3 regions of the Cellulomonas sp. P4_D11 genome follow, and region 1 is predicted to be linked to each of the others. Evidence: riboswitches for the same ligand, from Rfam matches in the RefSeq annotation. Region 1 holds a riboswitch; each other region holds the start of a gene.

Region 1 (6,184 bases):
CGTTCGCCTCCCACGCCGTGGCCAGCCACGGCCGCAGCGAGCCGTCGGCGGGGTCCTGCCAGAGCAGGGAGTCCACCAGCTGCCGGGTCACGTACAGGGTGTCGTTGCCCGAGCCGATGCCGGCGGGGTTGATCGAGATCGGGTCGTTGCCGATGGCGAACGTCAGGTCGCCGCCGTCGACCGCCTCGGCGGCGGACGCGGACGAGGTCTCCGAGGCCTCCGGCCCGCCCGACGAGCAGGCGGCGAGGAGGAGGCCGGTGGTGGCGAGGCCGGCGAGGAGGCCGGCGTGACGGCGCGAGGGTCGTCGGACAGACATGGGTGGTGCTCCTTGCTGAGGGTGGGTGACGGGGTGCTAGTTGGACCGGCAGGCTCAGTCACGTCGACAGGAGGTCACGACGCACCCCCTTCGCCCGTGCGCACGCGCGCCCCGGGGATCGCGGAGAGCAGCTCAGCGGTGTACGGGTCGGTGGGTTGGGCGAACACGGCCTCGACCTCGCCCTGCTCGACCACCCGGCCGCGCTGCAGGACGGCGACCTCGTGGGCCACCTGCCGGACGACCGCCAGGTCGTGGGAGATGAACAGGTAGCTCAGCCCGAGCTCGGACTGCAGGTGGGCCAGCAGGTCGAGGATCTGCGCCTGGACGGAGACGTCGAGCGCGGACACGGGCTCGTCGAGCACGACCAGCTCCGGGTTCAGCGCGAGGGCCCGGGCGATGGCCACGCGCTGGCGCTGCCCGCCGGACAGCTCCGCGGGTCGCCGGTGCAGCACGGTGCGGGGCAGCGCGACGACGTCGAGCAGCTCGGCGGCGCGGGCGGCGCGCTCCGCGCGCGACCCGACGCCGAACGCCTGCAGCGGCTCCGTGATGATCCGCTGGACCGGGTAGCGGGGGTCGAGAGACGCGTACGGGTTCTGGTAGACCACCTGCATCCGCCGGCGCAGCAGACGCAGGGCCGCTCCGCGGGTGTGCGTGACGTCCGCCCCGTCCACCAGGACCGAGCCCGCGGTGGCGTCGGTCAGCCGCAGCGCGAGCCGCGCGGTGGTCGACTTGCCCGAGCCGGACTCGCCGACCAGCGCAAGGGTGCGGCCCCGGGGGAGCACGAACGAGACGTCGTCCACCGCCCGCAGCGTGCCGCCGCCGGCGGACCGGGGGAGAGCGAACTCCTTGCTGAGGTGCCGGACCTCGAGCGCGGGCACGGCCGTGGGTGGCACAGGCGCGGCGATCGGGCGCGCCCCGCGCAGGCTCGGCGCCGCGGCCAGCAGCGCGCGGGTGTAGGGGTCGCTCGGCGAGCCGAGCACCTGGTCGGGCGTGCCCTCCTCGACCACCCGCCCCTGGGACATGACGACGATCCGGTCCGCGCGGTCCGCGGCGACGCCGAGGTCGTGCGTGATGAGGAGCACGCCCGTCCCGGTCCCGGTCGTCAGCTGCTCGAGGTGGTCGAGGATCTGGCGCTGCACGGTGACGTCGAGCGCGCTCGTCGGCTCGTCGGCCACCAGCAGGCGTGGCTGCGCCGCGAGCGCGATGGCGATGAGCACGCGCTGCCGCATGCCGCCGGACAGCTCGTGCGGGTACTGCCGGGCCCGGACCTCCGGGTCGCTCAGCCCAGCCCGGCGGAGGGCCTCGACGGCCTCGATGGCGGCGTTCCTGCGGTCGGCGAGGCCGTGGATGCGCAGCACCTCGGCCACCTGCTCGCCCACGCGGGTGACGGGGTTGAGCGAGACGGTCGGGTCCTGCGGGACCAGCCCGACGAGCAGGCCGCGGACGGTGCGCAGCTCGCGCTGCGAGGCGCGCGCCATGTCGTGGCCCAGCAGGTCGATGCTGCCGTGGTCGATGACGGCGGCGGGGGCGAGCAGCCGGACCACGGCCGCGGCGGTGGTCGACTTGCCGGACCCGGACTCACCTACCACGGCGACCGTCTCGCCCGCGTCGACGTGCAGCGACACGTCCCGGACCGCGCGGACCGTCCCGCGGCGGGCCTGGTAGGCGACCGCGAGGTCGGTGACGGTGAGCAGGCGCTCGCTCATGCCGCACCTCCGTCCGGGCGGTCGAGGGCACGGGAGATCCGGCCGGCGGCCAGCACGCTGACGGCGATGGTCAGGCCGGGCAGCGTCGTCAGCCACCAGGACGTCCGCAGGTAGTCGCGGCCTCCGGACACGAGCGCACCCCATTCCGGCGCGGGCGGCGGGGCGCCATAGCCGAGGAAGCTCAGGGCCGACACGGCCAGGATCGCCGCCCCGAGCTGGAGGGCGGCCAGGACCACCACGGGCCCGGCGGCGTTGGGCAGCACGTGGCGGAACAGGACGGACCACCACCGGCTGCCGCCCGCGTGCGCGGCCTCCACGTACACCGAGGACCGCACCCGCAGCACCTCGGAGCGCATGATGCGCGCGACCGTGGCAACGCTGGCCAGGCCGACGGCGATCGCGACCTTGACGGTGCCGAAGCCGAGCGCCGTGATGAGCGCGAGCGAGAGCAGGAGCGCCGGGATGGACAGCAGCACGTCGACCGCGCGCATCACGACATCGTCGAACAGGCCGCCGACGAAGCCGGCCACCAGGCCGACGAGCGCGCCGACCAGCAGGCCGACCCCGACGGCGACGAGCGCGGCCTCGAGGGTCAGCTGCGTGCCGTGCACCACCCGCGTGTACAGGTCGCGGCCCAGCTGGTCGGTGCCGAACCAGTGCGCCGCCGACGGTGCCTGCAGCTTGTCGGCCGGCACGCCCGTGAGCGGGTCGCCGGGGGCGAGCACCTGCGGCACGAACGCGGCCACCAGCACGAGGGCGAGCCAGGCGATGGCGAGCAGCAGCCCGGGCCGGTGCGCGAGCTCGCCCACCCAGGCGAGCCGTCCGGGGGTCGCGGCGTCCTGCCGGTCGCGCAGCGCGTCCGCCAGGCGGTCGGCCGAGGTGGCGGCGAAGTCGTCGGCTGCCGGCCTCTGGTCGAGGACGTCGGTCATCTCACACCCCCGCCGTCACGGGCCGGCGGGCCGGCGCGGCCTCGGCGGGCGCCGCGGCGGGCCTCGGCTGCCGCGACCGCCGGACGATCCTCGGGTCGAGCAGCGGGTACAGCAGGTCGACCGCGAGGTTGACCAGCACGAACACGGCGGCGGCGAAGAGCACGATGCCCTGCACCACGGGGATGTCCTGGGCGCCGACCGAGGTGGCGGTGAGTCGGCCGATCCCGGCGCGGGAGAACACGGTCTCGGTGACCACCGCGCCCGCGAGGAGCTCGCCGATGACCAGGCCGACCACCGTGAGCGCGGGCAGCGAGGCGTTGCGCAGCGCGTGCCGGAAGTGCACGCGCCCCGGTCCGGCGCCCTTGGCGCGCGCGGTGTCGACGTACGGCTGGCCCAGGGTGTGCCGCAGGGAGCGGGAGAGCATCTGCGCGATGAGCGCGGCGGTCGGCACCGCGAGGGTCACGGCGGGCAGCACGATCGAGGCGAACCCCTTGTTGCCCACGGCCGGGAAGATCGGGTTCGCGAACGAGAACCACTGCACGAGCATCAGACCGAACCAGAAGGACGGGATGGCGACGCCGAGCGGCGGGAGGCCCAGCAGCGCGTTGGCCAGGCCACGGCTGCGGGCAAGGGTGGCGACGACCGCCAGCCCGCCGCCCAGCACCAGCGCCAGCACGAACGCCGCGCCGGCGATGGCGGCCGTGGGCGGGATCGCCTCGGCGATCAGCGCCGCCACGGGCCGGTGCAGGACGACGGACGTGCCGAGGTCGCCGCGCAGCAGGGCGCCCAGCTGCGTCACGTACTGCACGGGCAGCGGCTGGTCCAGCCCGTACTGCGCCCGCAGCGCGTCCAGCTGCTCGGGCGTGACGTCGGACGACTCGCCCCCGTACATGAGCGAGACGGGGTCGCCGGGCAGCGCGTAGAGCACGACGAACGCCACCGACCAGGCGGCCCAGAGCACCAGGACCGCCTGCCCGAGGCGGGTGGCGACGTAGCGGTTCATCTCACGTCCCGGAAGGAGGCGTGCATCGGAGGTCCTCGATCTGCCGGACCGGGTCCGACGGGTCTGTGCTTGCACGGCGGGCGCCGTGCCGGGTCGTCACCTGGAGCACCCCGTCACGCGAAGGGTTGCTGCCCGACCAACCAGGGTTTGACGTCGGGGCTCGAGACCGCGGCGAAGGTAGGCACGCCGTCCGCCGTCGTCAACGGTCCTGTCGGACGTCTCAGTAGATGGACACGGCGCCCGTATCCCGGAATGTGAGAACGCGGGAGTGATCGTTGACATCTCGGTCGGCCGCGCCGGACCCTCCAGCGCCGCGCTGACCAGCGCACGGCCCTCGCCCTGCCAGAGGAGACCGACCATGACCGACACCACCTCCCGCGCCGGCGCGCCGGCCGAGCACCTGAGCCTCGAGGAGGCCGCGGCCCTGGCGCCCGTGGTGAGCCCGACGGAGGCCGCCGAGCGCGTGGCCGCGGGCGCCTTCCTCGTCGACGTGCGCAGCGAGCTCGGGCGCTCCCGCACGGGCGCCATCCCCGGCGCGACGGTCGCCGACCGGTACGCGATCGAGGAGGAGTTCGACCTCACCGCCGCCACCAGGCACGCGCCCGTCGTGTCCCTGGACACGCCGATCGTGGTCGTCTGCGGCTCGGTGCGCGGGTCCGGGCCGGTCGCCGCCGAGCTCCGGGCCAGGGGCTTCACCGACGTCGTCCACGTCGAGGGCGGCTTCCCCGCGTGGAAGGACGCCGGGCTGCCGGCCGAGGCGCCCGTCGGATGACCACCCCGTCCACCGCGTTCCTCGACGAGCTCCGTGCGCTCACCGAGCGACGTCGCGCCTCGTTCGTGCCGCTGACCTCGCCGTTCGCGGGCGCCGACGAGCCCGCGCGCGCCCGCGTGCGGGCGGCGGCGAAGGCGGGGGAGTCGGACGTGCTCGACGTGGCCCACGCGATCCACGCGCACCCGGAGGAGGCGTTCCGCGAGGTCCGCTCGGTCGCCACGGTCGCGGACCTGCTGGGCCGGCACGGCGTGCCCTCCACGGTGGGCTCGCACGGGTTGTCGACGTCGCTGCGGGCCGGCCTGACCGCCGACGGACCCGACGACGGCGCGCCGCGCGCGGAGGCCGGCCCGACGATCGCGATCCTCGCCGAGTACGACGCCCTGCCCGGCCTCGGTCACGCGTGCGGCCATCACCTGATCGTGGGCGCGGCGGCGGGAGCGTTCCTCGCGCTGCGGCAGGCTGTCGCGGACGGGCTCGAGCTGCCCGGCCGGGTGCTGCTGCTGGGCACGCCCGCGGAGGAGGGCAGCTCGGGCAAGGAGATCCTGGCGCGCAACGGGTTCTTCGCGGGGGTCGACGCCGCGATCATGGTCCACCCGTTCGGCTACGACGTCGTCGACCACCCGTTCCTCGGCCGGCGGCAGCTCCGCGTGACGTACCGCGGGGTTGCCGCGCACGCGTCGGCCAGCCCGTTCATGGGCCGCAACGCTCTGGACGCCGTGGCGTTGAACTACCAGGCCGTCGCGATGCTGCGTCAGCACCTCCCGCCGAGCGACCGCGTGCACGGCGTGGTGCTGGAGGGCGGCACCCGGCCGAGCGTCGTGCCCGAGCGGGCGACCGTCGAGTACTACGTGCGGTCGGCGAGCCCGGCCACGCTCAAGGACCTGTCGGAGCGTCTCGCGGACATCGCCCGGGGAGCCGCGCTGGCCACCGGCACGACGGCCGAGCTCGTGTGGGACGCCGCGCCGTTCACGCTGCCGGTGCGTACCAACGGACCGCTCGCCGAGCGCTGGGCGGTGCACCAGGCGGGCCAGGGCCGCACCGTCCTCGCGGGCGGCGTGGTGCCCGAGATCCTCGCGGCCTCGACCGACTTCGGGAACGTGAGCGTCCGCCTGCCGGGCATCCACCCGATGATCGCCGTGAGCGGCCCGGACGTCGCGCTGCACACCCGCGAGTTCGCCGACGCGGCCGGCGGGCCGCGCGGCGACTCGGCCGCGATCGACGGCGCCGTGGGGCTCGCGCTCACCGCGCTGGACTACCTGGCCGACCCGACCCTGCGTGCGGCGGTCCGGCAGGACTTCGAGGAAGCCGGCGGCGTCCTGGACGTGACGGGGTACTTCGCATGAGCGGGGTGCGGATCCGCCTGGTGGGGCCTGACGAGCACGACCTCGTCGGGCGGCTGTCGGTCGACGCCTACGGCCACGACTACGAGCTTCCCGACGACTACCGGGCGTCGCTCGC
Region 2 (6,184 bases), on a different contig from region 1:
ATGCCCCTGCAGTCCGCAGGGTCTCCGCGGTGGCCGGTCGGGGTCGGGGGACGCCCGGCCGGCCACCAGTTTTCGTCCCCCTGGCTGGAGGTACCCGTGCAGGTCGTCGATCACCTGGTCGTCGGAGGTGGCGTGATGGGCTCCGCCGCCGCGTGGCACCTCGCCGACCGCGGCCGCGACGTGCTGCTGCTCGAGCGGTTCGCGCCCGGGCACGTGTTCGGCGCCTCCCACGGGGCGTCGCGGATCTACCGGCAGACCTACGACCGGCCCGAGTACCTGGACCTCGCGGCCGAGGCGCTGGAGCTGTGGCGCGCGTTCCCCGGCGTGCTGACCCTGACCGGCGGCGTGAGCCACGGCGAGCCGTCGCCCGGGGTGCTCGACGCGTTCGTCGCGCGCGGTGTCCCGCACGAGCTGCTCACGCCCGGGGCCGCGCACGAGCGCTGGCCCGGCCTGCTGTTCGAGGGGACCGTGCTGCACGAGACGCAGACCGCAGGTCGGCTGAACGCCGACCTGGCCGTCGAGGCGCTGCAGTCCGCTGCCGCGTCGCTCGGCGCCGACGTCCGGCACGGGGTGCGGGTGCTGTCGGTGACGCCGGGGGCCGACGGCGTGCTCGTCGAGACGGCCGAGGGTGCCTGGCGCGCCCGGAGCGTCGTGCTGGCCGCCGGCGCGTGGACGTCCACGTTGCTCGGTGCCGAGGCGCCGCCGCTCGTCGTCACGCAGGAGCAGCCCGCGCACTTCGAGCTGCGGTCCGGGACGCCCGACGACTGGCCGAGCTTCACGCACCGGCCGCTGGGGGAGCACCCGTGGCCGAGCGGCACCTACGGGCTCGGCACGCCCGGCGAGGGCATCAAGGTCGGGTTCCACGCCGTCGGACCCGTGACCGACCCCGACCACCGCACGTTCACCGCCGAGCCCGCGCAGCTCGCGCTCCTCCAGGAGTACGCGGCCCGGTGGCTGCCCGGCGTCGACCCCACCGCGCCGCACCCCATCTCGTGCACGTACACCACGACCCCCGACCACGACTTCGTCCTGGACCGCCGCGGACCGCTGGTGGTAGCCGCCGGCTTCTCCGGCCACGGCTTCAAGTTCGCGCCCGCCATCGGTCGCGTGCTCGCCGACCTGGCCGAGGAGCGGGTCGACGACCCTGTGCGCGCGTCGCACGCCGCCTTCCACCTGTCCCGCCCCGCCCTGCAGGAGACCCGATGACCCGCCGTACCGTGCCCCTGTCCGTGCTCGACCTCGCCCCCGTGCCCGCCGGCAGCAGCGGCGCCCTCGCCCTGCGGTCTGCCGTCGAGCGCGCGCAGCTGGTCGAGCGGCTGGGGTACCGGCGCGTCTGGTTCGCCGAGCACCACCTGGCGCCGGGTGTGGCCTCCAGCGCGCCGGGCGTGCTCGCCGCGCTCGCGGCCTCGGCGACGTCGACCATCCGGGTCGGGTCCGCCGCCGTGCTGCTCGGCTCCACCAGCCCGGTCGTCGCGGCCGAGCAGTTCGGGACCGTCGCCGCGCTGCATCCCGGTCGCGTGGACCTCGGGCTGGGCCGGGCGTCGTTCCCGCCGCCGAGCAAGGGCGCCTCCGGTTCGGACGCGGCGCCGACGCCCGACGCGCCGGCCGCCGGTCCGGCGTCGGTCCCGGACGCGTCGGCCCCGACGACCGGTCGGGTGCCCGCGACATCGACGGAGGCACGCGTGGTCGACGGGCTGCTCGTGCCCGCCGCGCCGCCCTTCACGTTCGCCGACCCCGACCTCCGCGCGCGCTTCGTCGCGCAGCAGCAGTTCCTCTCCGCGGGCCGCACGCCGGGGCCGTTCCGGGACGAGCTGGCCACCGTCCTCGCGCTGCAGGCGGGGACCGCCCGCGCCGGCGAGCGGGCAGTCGCCAGCCCCGCGGTCGAGGGCTCGGAGCTCGACCTGTGGGTGCTCGCGTCCAGCGCGGGGGAGAGCGCGCGGGTGGCCGGTGAGCTCGGCCTGCCGCTCGCGGCGAACTACCACGTGAGCCCGGCGACCGTGCTGGAGACCGTCGCGGCGTACCGCGACGCCTTCACGCCCGGCGTGCTCGCGGCGCCGTACGTCGTCGTCTCGGCCGACGTGCTCGTCGCGGAGACGTCCTCCCGGGCGGCCGAGCTGGCCGACCCGTTCGCGGAGTGGGTGCTCTCGATCCGCAGCGGCGCGAGCGCGATCCCGTACCCGCGGCCGGGCAGGACGACGCCGTGGGAGCTCCGCGACGAGTCGGAGCGCGCGCTGCTGCGGGACCGGATCGACACGCGGCTGGTCGGCGACCCGGAGTCGGTGGCCCGCGGCCTGGACGCCCTGGTGCGCGCGACCGCCGCCGACGAGCTGCTCATCACCACGATCACGCACGACCCCGCGGACACGGCCCGCTCGTACGAGCTGCTCGCCCGCGCCTGGGGCCTCGGCGACGACGAGCTGGTCGGCGCCGGCGCCTCGTCCCGCACGACCTCGCGCGCCTGACCGAGACGGAGCCCGCGCTCGGTTCGCACGGACCACCCAGGCAGCCGAGCGACGCTGACGGGCTCGCAAGGGTGCGCCGGCGGGGTCGATGCAGGGATGGGTGCAGGACTCGTAGGCCCCAGGGCCACGGATGCTGCACCCATCCCTGAACCCATCGCGAGCGCTCCGGTGCGGGGAGGCGCGAGGGCGGGTCTGTGAAGGACGGTGCCGCGCGGCACGGCGCACACCCCGGCGCCGGGGCGCCGGGGTGTGCGGTCGGGTGCTCAGACGGCCGTGTGGTCGCCGATCCGGTGGTACGTGCGGTCGTGGTAGACGAGCGGGAGGGCGTCGTCGGCGATGCCGTGCTCCAGGGCCCGGACCGAGACGAGGTACGACCCGCCGACGGGCACCCGCTGCACGACGCGCCCGCGCAGCCAGGACACGGCCTCGTCGATGACGGGCTCGCCCGTCTCCAACGCGGTCCAGCCGCCGGCGGCGAACCGGTCGATGCCGCTGGTCGCGAACCGTGCCGACACGTCGTCCTGGGCGGCGGACAGGAAGCTGATCGCCAGGGTGCGCGCTCGGGACAGGGCGGGCCACGACGAGGACGTCGACGCCAGCGAGAACGCGAGCAGGGGCGGCTCGGCCGAGACGGAGATGACCGAGGTGGCCGTGAACCCGACGGGCCGCGCCTCGTCGTCGAGCAGGGTGACGACGGCGACGCCGGCGGGGTGCCGGCGGAACACGTCCTTGTAGGCCTGGGGGCTCAGCTGCGGCTCGTCCTGCTCCGCGAGGTCGGCGTCGAGCACGCGGAGGATCTCGGCGGTCATGCGGACACGACGGCCGGGTCGAGGGCGGCGCGCAGGGGAGCGAACGCGCGCTCGAGCCAGCGGTCGATCGCCGGGTCCAGGTCCGCGAGGTCGGCCTCCGTGAGGGCGAGCGCGCGGGTGGGGACGGTGGCCCCGAGCTCGACGAGCAGCGGTCGCAGGTGCACCTCGCCGGCGAGCAGGTGCGCCGGACCGCCCGAGACCACGAGCGGCACGGCGACCACGCCGGCCAGGCCGTCGGGGCCGTAGAGGTCGAGGAACGACTTGAGCAGCCCGGTGTAGGTCGCCTTGTACACGGGCGTGGCGACGACGAGCAGGCGCGCGGACGCGACCGTCGCGAGCGCGGGGTCGAGGAGCGAGCGGTCGGCCGTGAAGAGCTGGTGGCCGATCGTGGCGAGGTCGACCGTCGTGACGTCCGCGCCCTCGGCGAGCCGGTCCGCCACCTGCACGGCGGTGGCCAGGGTGCGCGACCCCGGCCTCGGGTTGCCCACGAGGGCGACGACGGAGGGGGCAGGCTGGTGGACCACGGTGGAGCTCCTTCTCGCTGCACGCTTGCCGCACCGGTCGGTACGGCCGGGTCATCTCCCGGAGCACCCCGTCGTGGAGGGGTTGCTGACCAGCGAGCCGGGGCTTCGCGCTGGTGCTCGTGACCTGGGCGGAGTTGTAGCAACGGGCGGCGGCCCGGCAAGGGCTTCTCCGGAGAATCCCGAATGACGGACAGCGGCGGGAACCGCAAGGATGCGTGTCGAGAACGTGCGACCGGCTCCGACCAGTGGACGGGAGCCCGCTGGGGGCCACGAGATCAACGGGAGCGCACCGTGAAGTACCTGCTGATGATGAAGTACTACCTCGAGGGCGTCCCGTCGATCGACACCTGGGCGCCCGAGGACGTCCGGCGACACATCCAGTTCCAGCACGACCTGGGCGCCGAGCTGGTGGCCGCCGGCGAGCTCGTCGACGGCCAGGGGCTGGCGTGGCCGGACACCGCGAAGTTCGTGCGGTCGGACGGCGTGTCCGCCCCCGAGGTGGTCGACGGCCCGTTCGCCGAGTCGAAGGAGTTCCTCGCGGGCTACTGGCTGGTCGACGTGGAGGACGAGGCCCGGGCCATCGCGATCGCCGCGCAGGCGTCGGCCGCCCCGGGGCCGGGCGGCGTGCCGCTGCGGCAGGAGTTCGAGGTCCGCGCCCTGATGAATGCGCCGGACCCTGACTGACCCGCCCGCCCCGACCGTGGACGACCTGCTGCGCGCGCTCGCGCCGCAGGTCCTCGGCGTGCTGGTCCGGCGGTCCGGGGACCTCGCGGATGCCGAGGACGCCCTGCAGGAGGCGCTGCTGGCCGCCACCACCCAGTGGCCCGAGCGCGGCGTGCCCGACAACCCGCACGCGTGGCTCGTCGTGGTCGGCAACAACAAGCTGGTGGACCGCTACCGCAGCGAGGACGCCCGGCGGCGGCGCGAGGAGCTCGTCGCCACCATGGACCTGGCGGGCGGCGCGCTCCAGGCCGACGACTCGCTGCTCCTGCTCTTCGGCTGCTGCCACCCCGCGCTCAGCGCTCCGTCGGCGATCGCCCTCACGCTGCGCTCGGTCGGCGGGCTGACCACGGCCGAGATCGCGCGGGCGTTCGTGGTGCCGGAGCCGACGATGGCCCAGCGGCTCAGCCGGGCGCGCCGGACGCTGCGGGAGCTGGCCGGCCCGTTCCGGATGCCGTCGGCGGACGACTATCCCGCGCGGCTGCGGGCCGTGCTCCGCGTCCTGTACCTGATGTTCAACGAGGGCTACGCCAGCAGCACGGGGACGGCGGTCGCCCGCGCCGACCTGGCCGTCGAGGCGCTGCGGCTGACCCGTGACCTGCACGCGAGCCTCCCCGACGACGCCGAGGTGGCCGGCCTGCTCGCGCTCGTGCTCCTCACCGACGCCCGCCGCCCCGCGCGCACCGGCCCGCACGGCGAGCTCGTCGCGCTCCCGGACCAGGACCGGAGCCGGTGGGACCGCGCGATGATCGACGAGGGCGTGGCGCTGGTCGAGGGGGCCTTGGCGCGCGGCACGGTCGGCGAGTACCAGCTGCAGGCCGCGATCGCGGCGGTGCACGACGAGGCGCCGACCGCCGACGAGACCGACTGGCCCCAGCTGCTGGCCCTGTACGGCCTGCTCGAGCGCATGACCGGCAACCCGATGGTGACCCTGAACCGGGCGGTCGCCCTGGCGATGGTCCACGGCCCGGAGGCCGGCCTCGCGCTGCTGGACCAGCTCGACGGGCCGCTCGCGGGTCACCACCGCCTCGCCGCGGTGCGCGGTCACCTGCTCGAGCGGGCGGGCCGGCCGGACGAGGCCGCCGAGCAGCTGCTCGCGGCGTCCCGGGGGACCACGAGCCTGGCGGAGCGGGACTACCTGCGGCTGCAGGTGGCGCGCCTGCGGCACGCTCCGGCAGGCTGCTCGTCGTGACCATCGACGCGCACATCCTGCTCTCGCCCGCCGTGACCAACCTGCGCGACATCGGCGGGCGTCCGACCGCCGACGGCGGCACGGTCGCGACGGGGGTGGCCTACCGGTCGGCCGAGCTCGCGGACACCGCGGTCGCGACGGACCCGTCGCTGGCGAGTCTTGCGATCCGCACCGTGGTCGACCTCCGCACGCAGGACGAGCGGTCGGGTCGGCCGGACCAGCTGCCCGCGGGGGCGACGCTGCTCGTGCTCGACGCGCTCGCGGACCTGCCGAGCGGTGCGGCCGCCCAGCTGCCGGAGCTGCTGGGCGGCGGCGGCTTCGACGCGCTGGCCCAGCTCGACCTCGCCGGGCAGATGGTCGCCGTCTACCGGCACCTCGTCGTCGGCGACACCGCCAGGACCGCGTACGCGGCGTTCGTGCGGACGGTCGTCGACCCCACCCGCACGCCCGTGCTCTTCCACTGCACCGCGGGCAAGG
Region 3 (6,184 bases), on a different contig from region 1:
AACCGCGCCTCGAACCTGCCCTGCGGCCTCACGCAGTTCGCCACCTGCCCGATCCCGCCGCCGGAGAACGTGCTGACCGTGGCGATCGAGGCCGGGGAGCAGTGGGTGCTCTAGGCCTTCGACGCGCGCAGCCGCGCGATCTCCGCGAACCTCATCCACTCGTCCTCGGCCGAGGCGGGCAGCGCGACCCAGTCGTAGAACAGGCGCCCGCTGTCGCCCGGTGACCACACCGCCGCCCCGGGCAGCGCCAGCGCCTCCGCGTGCTCGGCGCTGTTCCGGCCGAGCTTGACCACCAACCGGTCGCCGCCGACGTGCCCGGCGAACATGGTGGAGCCCACCTTGAGGATCGGGCGCCCCATCATCTGCGCGCGCGTCGCGCCGCGCGCGACCAGGTCGTCGGCGATCGCGTCGTAGTCGCTGTCCGTCATGGACCGAGCATCCCGCGCACCTCCGACATGCGGTACCGGCGCGGCGTGCCTACGGTGGCCCGGCCGCCGCGATCAGCAGCCCCGCGGGCGTGCCACCCGAGGAGGAACGCATGACGAACGAGGACCAGCAGGCCAAGGTCGCGGGACTGATCAAGGACGCGCGGATCGCGATGCTCACCACGGTGTCGGCGGACGGCTCGCTGGTGAGCCGGCCCATGGGTGTGCAGGACGTGGACTTCGACGGGGACCTGTGGTTCTTCGCCGAGGAGGGCAGCCACAAGGTGCACGAGGTCGAGGGCGGCAGCCCCGCCAACGCGGCCTTCGCGGACTCGACGGCCTGGGTCTCGGTCTCCGGTCGCGCCGAGGTGGTCCGCGACCGCGCCAAGATCAAGGAGCTGTGGGGCACCTCCGCCGAGGCCTGGTTCCCCGACGGTCCGGAGACTCCCGGCGTGGTCCTGGTCGTGCTCCGCGGGGAGACGGCGGAGTATTGGCACGCCAAGGGCGGCCGCCTGACCACCGCGTTCAGCCTGGTCAAGGCCAAGGTGACCGGCGAGCGCTACGACGGCGGCGAGAACGAGACCGTCCGGCTCTGAGCGGTCACATCGACGCGACGAGGTTGACCAGCAGCGCGATGATCACGGTCCCGAACAGGTAGCTGAGCAGCGCGTGCCCGAGCGCGGTCCGGCGCATCGACGACGAGCCCAGGTCGGTGTCGGAGATGGCGAAGCTCATGCCGACGGTCACGGCGACGTACGCGAAGTCGGTGTACCGCGGCGCCTCTCGCATGTGGAAGTCGATCCCACCGGCGCCGTCGGTCAGGTACATGCGCGCGTACCGCAGCGCGAACACCGTGTGGATCGCGGCCCACGACGCCAGCACGCTGGCGAGCACGGCGATCGTCGGCAGCAGCTGGCCGATCTCCTTCTCGACCAGCACGACGACGACCCCGACCAGGGTGACCAGCGCCGCGGCGAGGACGACGGCGTGCGCGCCGAACCGGGTGGGCTCCTCGCGCGTGGCGTGCGACGCGGTGTCGTCGGGACCCATCGGCGCGACCGCCGCCCAGGTCCACACGACGAACACCGCGGCCACGGTCGCCCAGCCGGCGAGGACCGCGGCGACCGCCGACGTCCAGCCGACGACGGCGGCGACGACCACCCCGGCCAGCACTCCGACCAGGAGTCGGACCAGCGACGACGAGTTGCTCACGCCGCCAGTGTTCCGCTCCCGACGGCGGGATCAGGGAGGTGTCACCCCAGTGTGTCGAGCGCCTGCGTCAGGTCGTCGATGAGGTCCGCCGGGTCCTCGAGGCCCACCGACAGCCGCACGGTCGACTCGCCGATGCCGACGGCCGCGCGCCCCTCGGGGCCCAGCTTGCGGTGCGTCGTCGTCGCCGGGTGCGTGACCATCGACTTGGCGTCGCCGAGGTTGTTGGAGATGTCGACGATCCGCAGCGCGTCGAGCACGCCGAACGTCACCTTCTTGGCGACGTCGGGCTGCGCGCCCGCCGGCACTGCGAGGTTGAACGTCACGACGGTCCCGCCGCCGGACTGCTGCGCGAGCGCGAGCTCGTGCTGCGGGTGGCTCGCCAGGTACGGGTAGCGGACCAGCGACACGCCGGGCTGCTGCTCGAGCCAGGTCGCCACCTGCAGGGCCGACGCCGTCTGGTGCCGCACGCGCAGCGACAGCGTCTCGAGGCCCTTGAGCAGCACCCACGCGTTGAACGCCGACAGCGACGGCCCGGTGTTCCGGATGAGCGTCTGCACCGGCCCGTGGATGTACTCGTCGGTGCCCAGGATCGCGCCGCCGAGCACCCGCCCCTGGCCGTCGATGTGCTTGGTCGCCGAGTACACGACGACGTCCGCGCCGAGCTCGAGGGGCCGCGAGAGCACCGGGGTGGCGAACACGTTGTCGACGACGACGGTCGCGCCGGCGGCGTGCGCCAGCCGGCTGACGGCGGCGATGTCGACCAGGTCCTGCATGGGGTTGGACGGCGTCTCGAAGAACACGACGTCCGCCGGCGTCGAGAGCGCCTCCTCCCACTGCGAGAGCTCGTGCCCGTCGACGTAGTCGGTGCGCACGCCCCACTTGGCCAGGATCTCCTCGAAGATCACGACGGTCGACCCGAACAGCGCGCGCGCGGACACGATGCGCGACCCCGACTGCACGAGCGCGGCGAGCGACGTGAACACCGCGGACATGCCCGACGCCGTCGCGAACGCCGCCTCGGCGCCCTCGAGCAGCCGCAGGCGCTCCTCGAACGTGGACACCGTCGGGTTGTTGTAGCGGCTGTAGAGGAACCGGTCGGCCTCGCCGGCGAACGCGGCCTCGGCCTCCGCGGCGGCGTCGTAGACGTACCCCTGCGTCAGGAAGATCGCCTCGGAGGTCTCCTGGAACTGCGAGCGGACCAGCCCGCCGCGCACGGCGAGGGTGTCGGGCCGCAGGTCGGTGCGCGGGGCGCGGCGGTCGTCCCAGTCGCCGGGGCCGGGGACGCGCCGGGGGTTCACGCCTGCCGCCACGGCAGGCCGGCGGCGCGCCAGCCGGAGTGACCGCGGTGACCGTCGGGGCCGACGTCACCCTCGAAGCCCTCGAGCACGTTGTAGGCCGGGCCCAGGCCCGCGGCGGTCGCGGCCTGCGCGGCGGCGATCGACCGGACGCCGGAGCGGCACAGGAACACCACGGGTCGACCGGCCCCGACGCCGGCGTCGGCGAGCTGCTTGAGGAACTGTGGGTTGGGCCGTCCCGACGGGTAGGAGACCCACTCGACCAGGGCCGCGCGCCCGTCGAGCGCCGCGGAGTCGGGGATGCCGACGTACCGCCACTCGGCGTCCGTGCGGACGTCGACGAGCACGGCGGTCTCGTCGGACGTCAGGAGGTCCCAGGCCTGCTGGGGGGTCAGGTCACCGGCGTAGCTCATCAACGGCCTCGTCTCATCGGTCCTGGCGGTAGCACCCTCGGCCGGGCACGTGGTGCCCGCGGGTTGCTGCGGCGTCGTCGAGCCAGATCTCTCAGCCGCTCTGGATGGTGCCGGTGATGCTACGCGCGGTCGGCAGGTCCGAACCAACTGGTGGACACGGTGTCCCGTCAGGCGAGACGAACCGCGCGGTGCGTTGACAGGTGCCGCGGGCTGCCGCGACCCTCGTTGCAGGTCATGAGCGCCAGCGTCAAGCCCCGGCTCGCTGGCCGGCAACCCTCCTCCGCGGTGGGGTGCCCCGGGTGACGACCTGGCCGCGCCCCGTCCGGGGTTCGGCAAGCGCGGGGTCCCACCTGTCGAGGGTGTCCCCCCGGAACGTGTCGGAGGACCACCATGACCATCATCGCCGAGCGCACCTCGTGTGCTTCCGTCGACGTCGTGGGTGCGCTGCTCCCCGTCGTCGGCGGCACCACCACCGTCCCGCTCGTGGACGGCACCCAGCGCGTGTACGCCAACCTCGACTACGCCGCCAGCGCGCCCGCGCTCGAGGCTGTCGCGGCGCGCGTGACCGAGGTGCTGCCGCTCTACGCCTCCGTGCACCGCGGCGCCGGGTACCTGTCGCAGGTGTCCACCGCGCTGTACGAGTCCGCGCGGCAGACGATCGCGCGGTTCGTCGACGCGCGTCCCGACGACGTCGCGATCATCACGCGCAACACCACGGACTCCCTCAACCTGCTGGCCGGCGTCGTGCCGTCCGGCGGTCGGGTGCTGGTGCTGGACGTCGAGCACCACGCCAACCTGCTGCCCTGGGTGCAGTCGTCCGAGCGGCACGGCAACCGCACGACGATCCTGCCCATCCGCGACACCGTGGCCGCGACCCTCGATGCCCTGCGCGCCGAGCTCGCCCGGCAGCCGTACGCCCTGGTCACCGTCACGGGCGCCTCCAACGTGACGGGGGAGGCGCTGCCGATCGACGAGGTCGTCGCACTCGCCCACGCCGAGGGCGCCCGGGTCGCGGTCGACGGCGCGCAGCTGGTCCCGCACCGGGGCTTCTCGCTGACGTCGACGGACGCCGACTACGTCGCCTTCTCGGGCCACAAGACGTACGCACCGTTCGGCGCGGGGGCCCTCGTCGGCCGCCGCGACTGGCTCGACACGGGCACGCCGTACCTCGCAGGGGGAGGTGCGGTGCGCGACGTGCGGACCGATCGGACGGTCTGGCAGCCGGCGCCGGCGCGGCACGAGGCGGGCTCGCCGAACGTGCTCGGCGCGATCGCCCTGGCCGAGGCGTGCGACCAGCTGGCGGCCCTCCCCGCCGGCGCCCTCGCCGCGCACGAGGAGGCGCTGCGGGCGCGGCTCGTCGAGGGGCTCTCGGGCATCGACGGTGTCGAGATCGCGCGCATCTGGCCGGACTCCGCGGCGCCGGTCGGCGTCCTCACGTTCACCGTGCCGGGTCACGACCCGGGCCTGGTCGCCGCGTACCTCGCCGCCGAGCACGGCATCGGCGTCCGCGACGGCCGCTTCTGCGCGCACCCGCTGCTCGCGCACCTCGGCGCGTCGGGCGGCGCCATCCGCGCGTCGGTGGGCGTCGGGACGACGAGCGAGGCCGTCGACCGCCTGGTCGAGGCGCTCACCGCGTACCTCGCGTCAGGTCCGGCCGTCCGGTACGAGGTGGTCGACGGCTGCTGGGCGGTCGTCGACGACACGCGCCCGCTGCTCGCCGTGCACGGCCTGGACCACCTGGCCGCGACAGCCGCAGCCGCCTGCGGCCCGGCCCTGGACGACTGACCGCCGCCCTGCCACCCCCCGGCCCGCCCGACCGAGAACGTCACTTCGCCGCCAGAACGTCACTTCGAGGTGCCGTTCTCCCGGCGAAGTGACGTTCTCGCGATCGGATCGGGCGACGATGGGGAGAATGGGCCGGTGACCGAGCCCGAGCAGCTGCCCGTCGTCCCGCGCATCGGGGTGCTCGGCGTGCTCGCGTTCGTTTGCGAGCTCGCGATGATCGCTCTGCTGGCGGTGGCTGGCTGGCGGCTCGGATCGAGCACCCTCGCCTCGATCGCGCTCGCGGTCGGGTTCTGCGTGGTGGCGATCGGGATCTGGGCGCGATGGATGGCGCCGGCATCGGCACACCGCCTCCGACGCGGGCCGCGGGTCGCCGCGCAGACGGCGCTGTTCGTCGCGGTCGGCGCCGTCTGCATCTCCGCCGGCCTCACCGCGTGGGGCATCGCCTTCGCCATCGTCGCGTCGGCGGTGTTCGCCGGCGCGAAGGACACCGATCCCGCACAGCGCCCCTGACCCGACCGAGACGCCGGGCGCCGGATCCCGTCGCGAGAAGGTCGACCCGGCTCTCGGGGACCACCGGCCGGATCCGCCCGCGAGGTCGTGAGTTCGAGACGAAGTCGCGAGCTGCAACGCACGACTTCGTCGCAGACTCACGACCTCGCCGCGGCCGGGTGCATCCGGGGGCCGGGGGTCGGGCGAAGAGGGGACAGGGCGCCTTCCGGTGCCCGCGCGGCGCGGCGCAGGGGCGTCGGCCGCGACCGTCGTCCGCAGGAGCCCACCATGAGGATCCGTCGCACGCTCTCCGTCCTGGTCGCCGCCGGTGTCGTCGCCGGCGGGGGGCTCGCCCTCGCGCCCGCCGCGAGCGCCGAGGCCCCACCCACCGGCACGTCCAGCCTGGCGGCGCTGCTGGCGTCGGACGGCGACACGTTCGACCACAACTGGCGGGACTTCGACATCCTCGACCAGGCGGTCGGCGCGGTCCTGGCCGCGAAGCCGTCGAGCCCGGTCGCGGTGCTCGCCGACGGCACGGTCCCGCTCACGGCGTTCCTGCCGACGG

The links. Region 1 has a riboswitch for S-adenosylmethionine ahead of AC1DT4_RS18980 (ABC transporter permease). Riboswitches for the same ligand answer to the same signal wherever they lie in the genome.
Region 2: linked by a shared signal. The riboswitch ahead of AC1DT4_RS12880 (NADPH-dependent FMN reductase) and the one ahead of AC1DT4_RS18980 (ABC transporter permease) in region 1 are both predicted to bind S-adenosylmethionine.
Region 3: linked by a shared signal. The riboswitch ahead of AC1DT4_RS07720 (aminotransferase class V-fold PLP-dependent enzyme) and the one ahead of AC1DT4_RS18980 (ABC transporter permease) in region 1 are both predicted to bind S-adenosylmethionine.

What each region holds. Positions count from the first base shown of each region.
Region 1 is NZ_JBFUIK010000049.1:4,437-10,620, reverse strand. Features, by position in the region: gene AC1DT4_RS18995 (ABC transporter substrate-binding protein) at 1-316, opposite strand, end outside; gene AC1DT4_RS18990 (dipeptide ABC transporter ATP-binding protein) at 391-2,022, opposite strand; gene AC1DT4_RS18985 (ABC transporter permease) at 2,019-2,951, opposite strand; gene AC1DT4_RS18980 (ABC transporter permease) at 2,953-3,954, opposite strand; SAM riboswitch class IV at 4,015-4,122, opposite strand; gene AC1DT4_RS18975 (rhodanese-like domain-containing protein) at 4,313-4,726, shown strand; gene AC1DT4_RS18970 (M20 family metallopeptidase) at 4,723-6,069, shown strand; gene AC1DT4_RS18965 (GNAT family N-acetyltransferase) at 6,066-6,184, shown strand, end outside.
Region 2 is NZ_JBFUIK010000018.1:52,300-58,483, reverse strand. Features, by position in the region: gene AC1DT4_RS12895 (FAD-dependent oxidoreductase) at 136-1,206, shown strand; gene AC1DT4_RS12890 (LLM class flavin-dependent oxidoreductase) at 1,203-2,462, shown strand; gene AC1DT4_RS12885 (flavin reductase family protein) at 2,726-3,271, opposite strand; gene AC1DT4_RS12880 (NADPH-dependent FMN reductase) at 3,268-3,795, opposite strand; SAM riboswitch class IV at 3,812-3,920, opposite strand; gene AC1DT4_RS12875 (YciI family protein) at 4,087-4,479, shown strand; gene AC1DT4_RS12870 (RNA polymerase sigma factor) at 4,460-5,707, shown strand; gene AC1DT4_RS12865 (tyrosine-protein phosphatase) at 5,704-6,184, shown strand, end outside.
Region 3 is NZ_JBFUIK010000009.1:46,794-52,977, forward strand. Features, by position in the region: gene AC1DT4_RS07690 (DUF1684 domain-containing protein) at 1-114, shown strand, start outside; gene AC1DT4_RS07695 (hypothetical protein) at 111-428, opposite strand; gene AC1DT4_RS07700 (pyridoxamine 5'-phosphate oxidase family protein) at 539-1,021, shown strand; gene AC1DT4_RS07705 (DUF1345 domain-containing protein) at 1,026-1,637, opposite strand; gene AC1DT4_RS07710 (O-succinylhomoserine sulfhydrylase) at 1,679-2,872, opposite strand; gene AC1DT4_RS07715 (rhodanese-like domain-containing protein) at 2,932-3,345, opposite strand; SAM riboswitch class I at 3,356-3,456, opposite strand; SAM riboswitch class IV at 3,576-3,690, shown strand; gene AC1DT4_RS07720 (aminotransferase class V-fold PLP-dependent enzyme) at 3,736-5,130, shown strand; gene AC1DT4_RS07725 (YrdB family protein) at 5,266-5,640, shown strand; gene AC1DT4_RS07730 (fasciclin domain-containing protein) at 5,908-6,184, shown strand, end outside.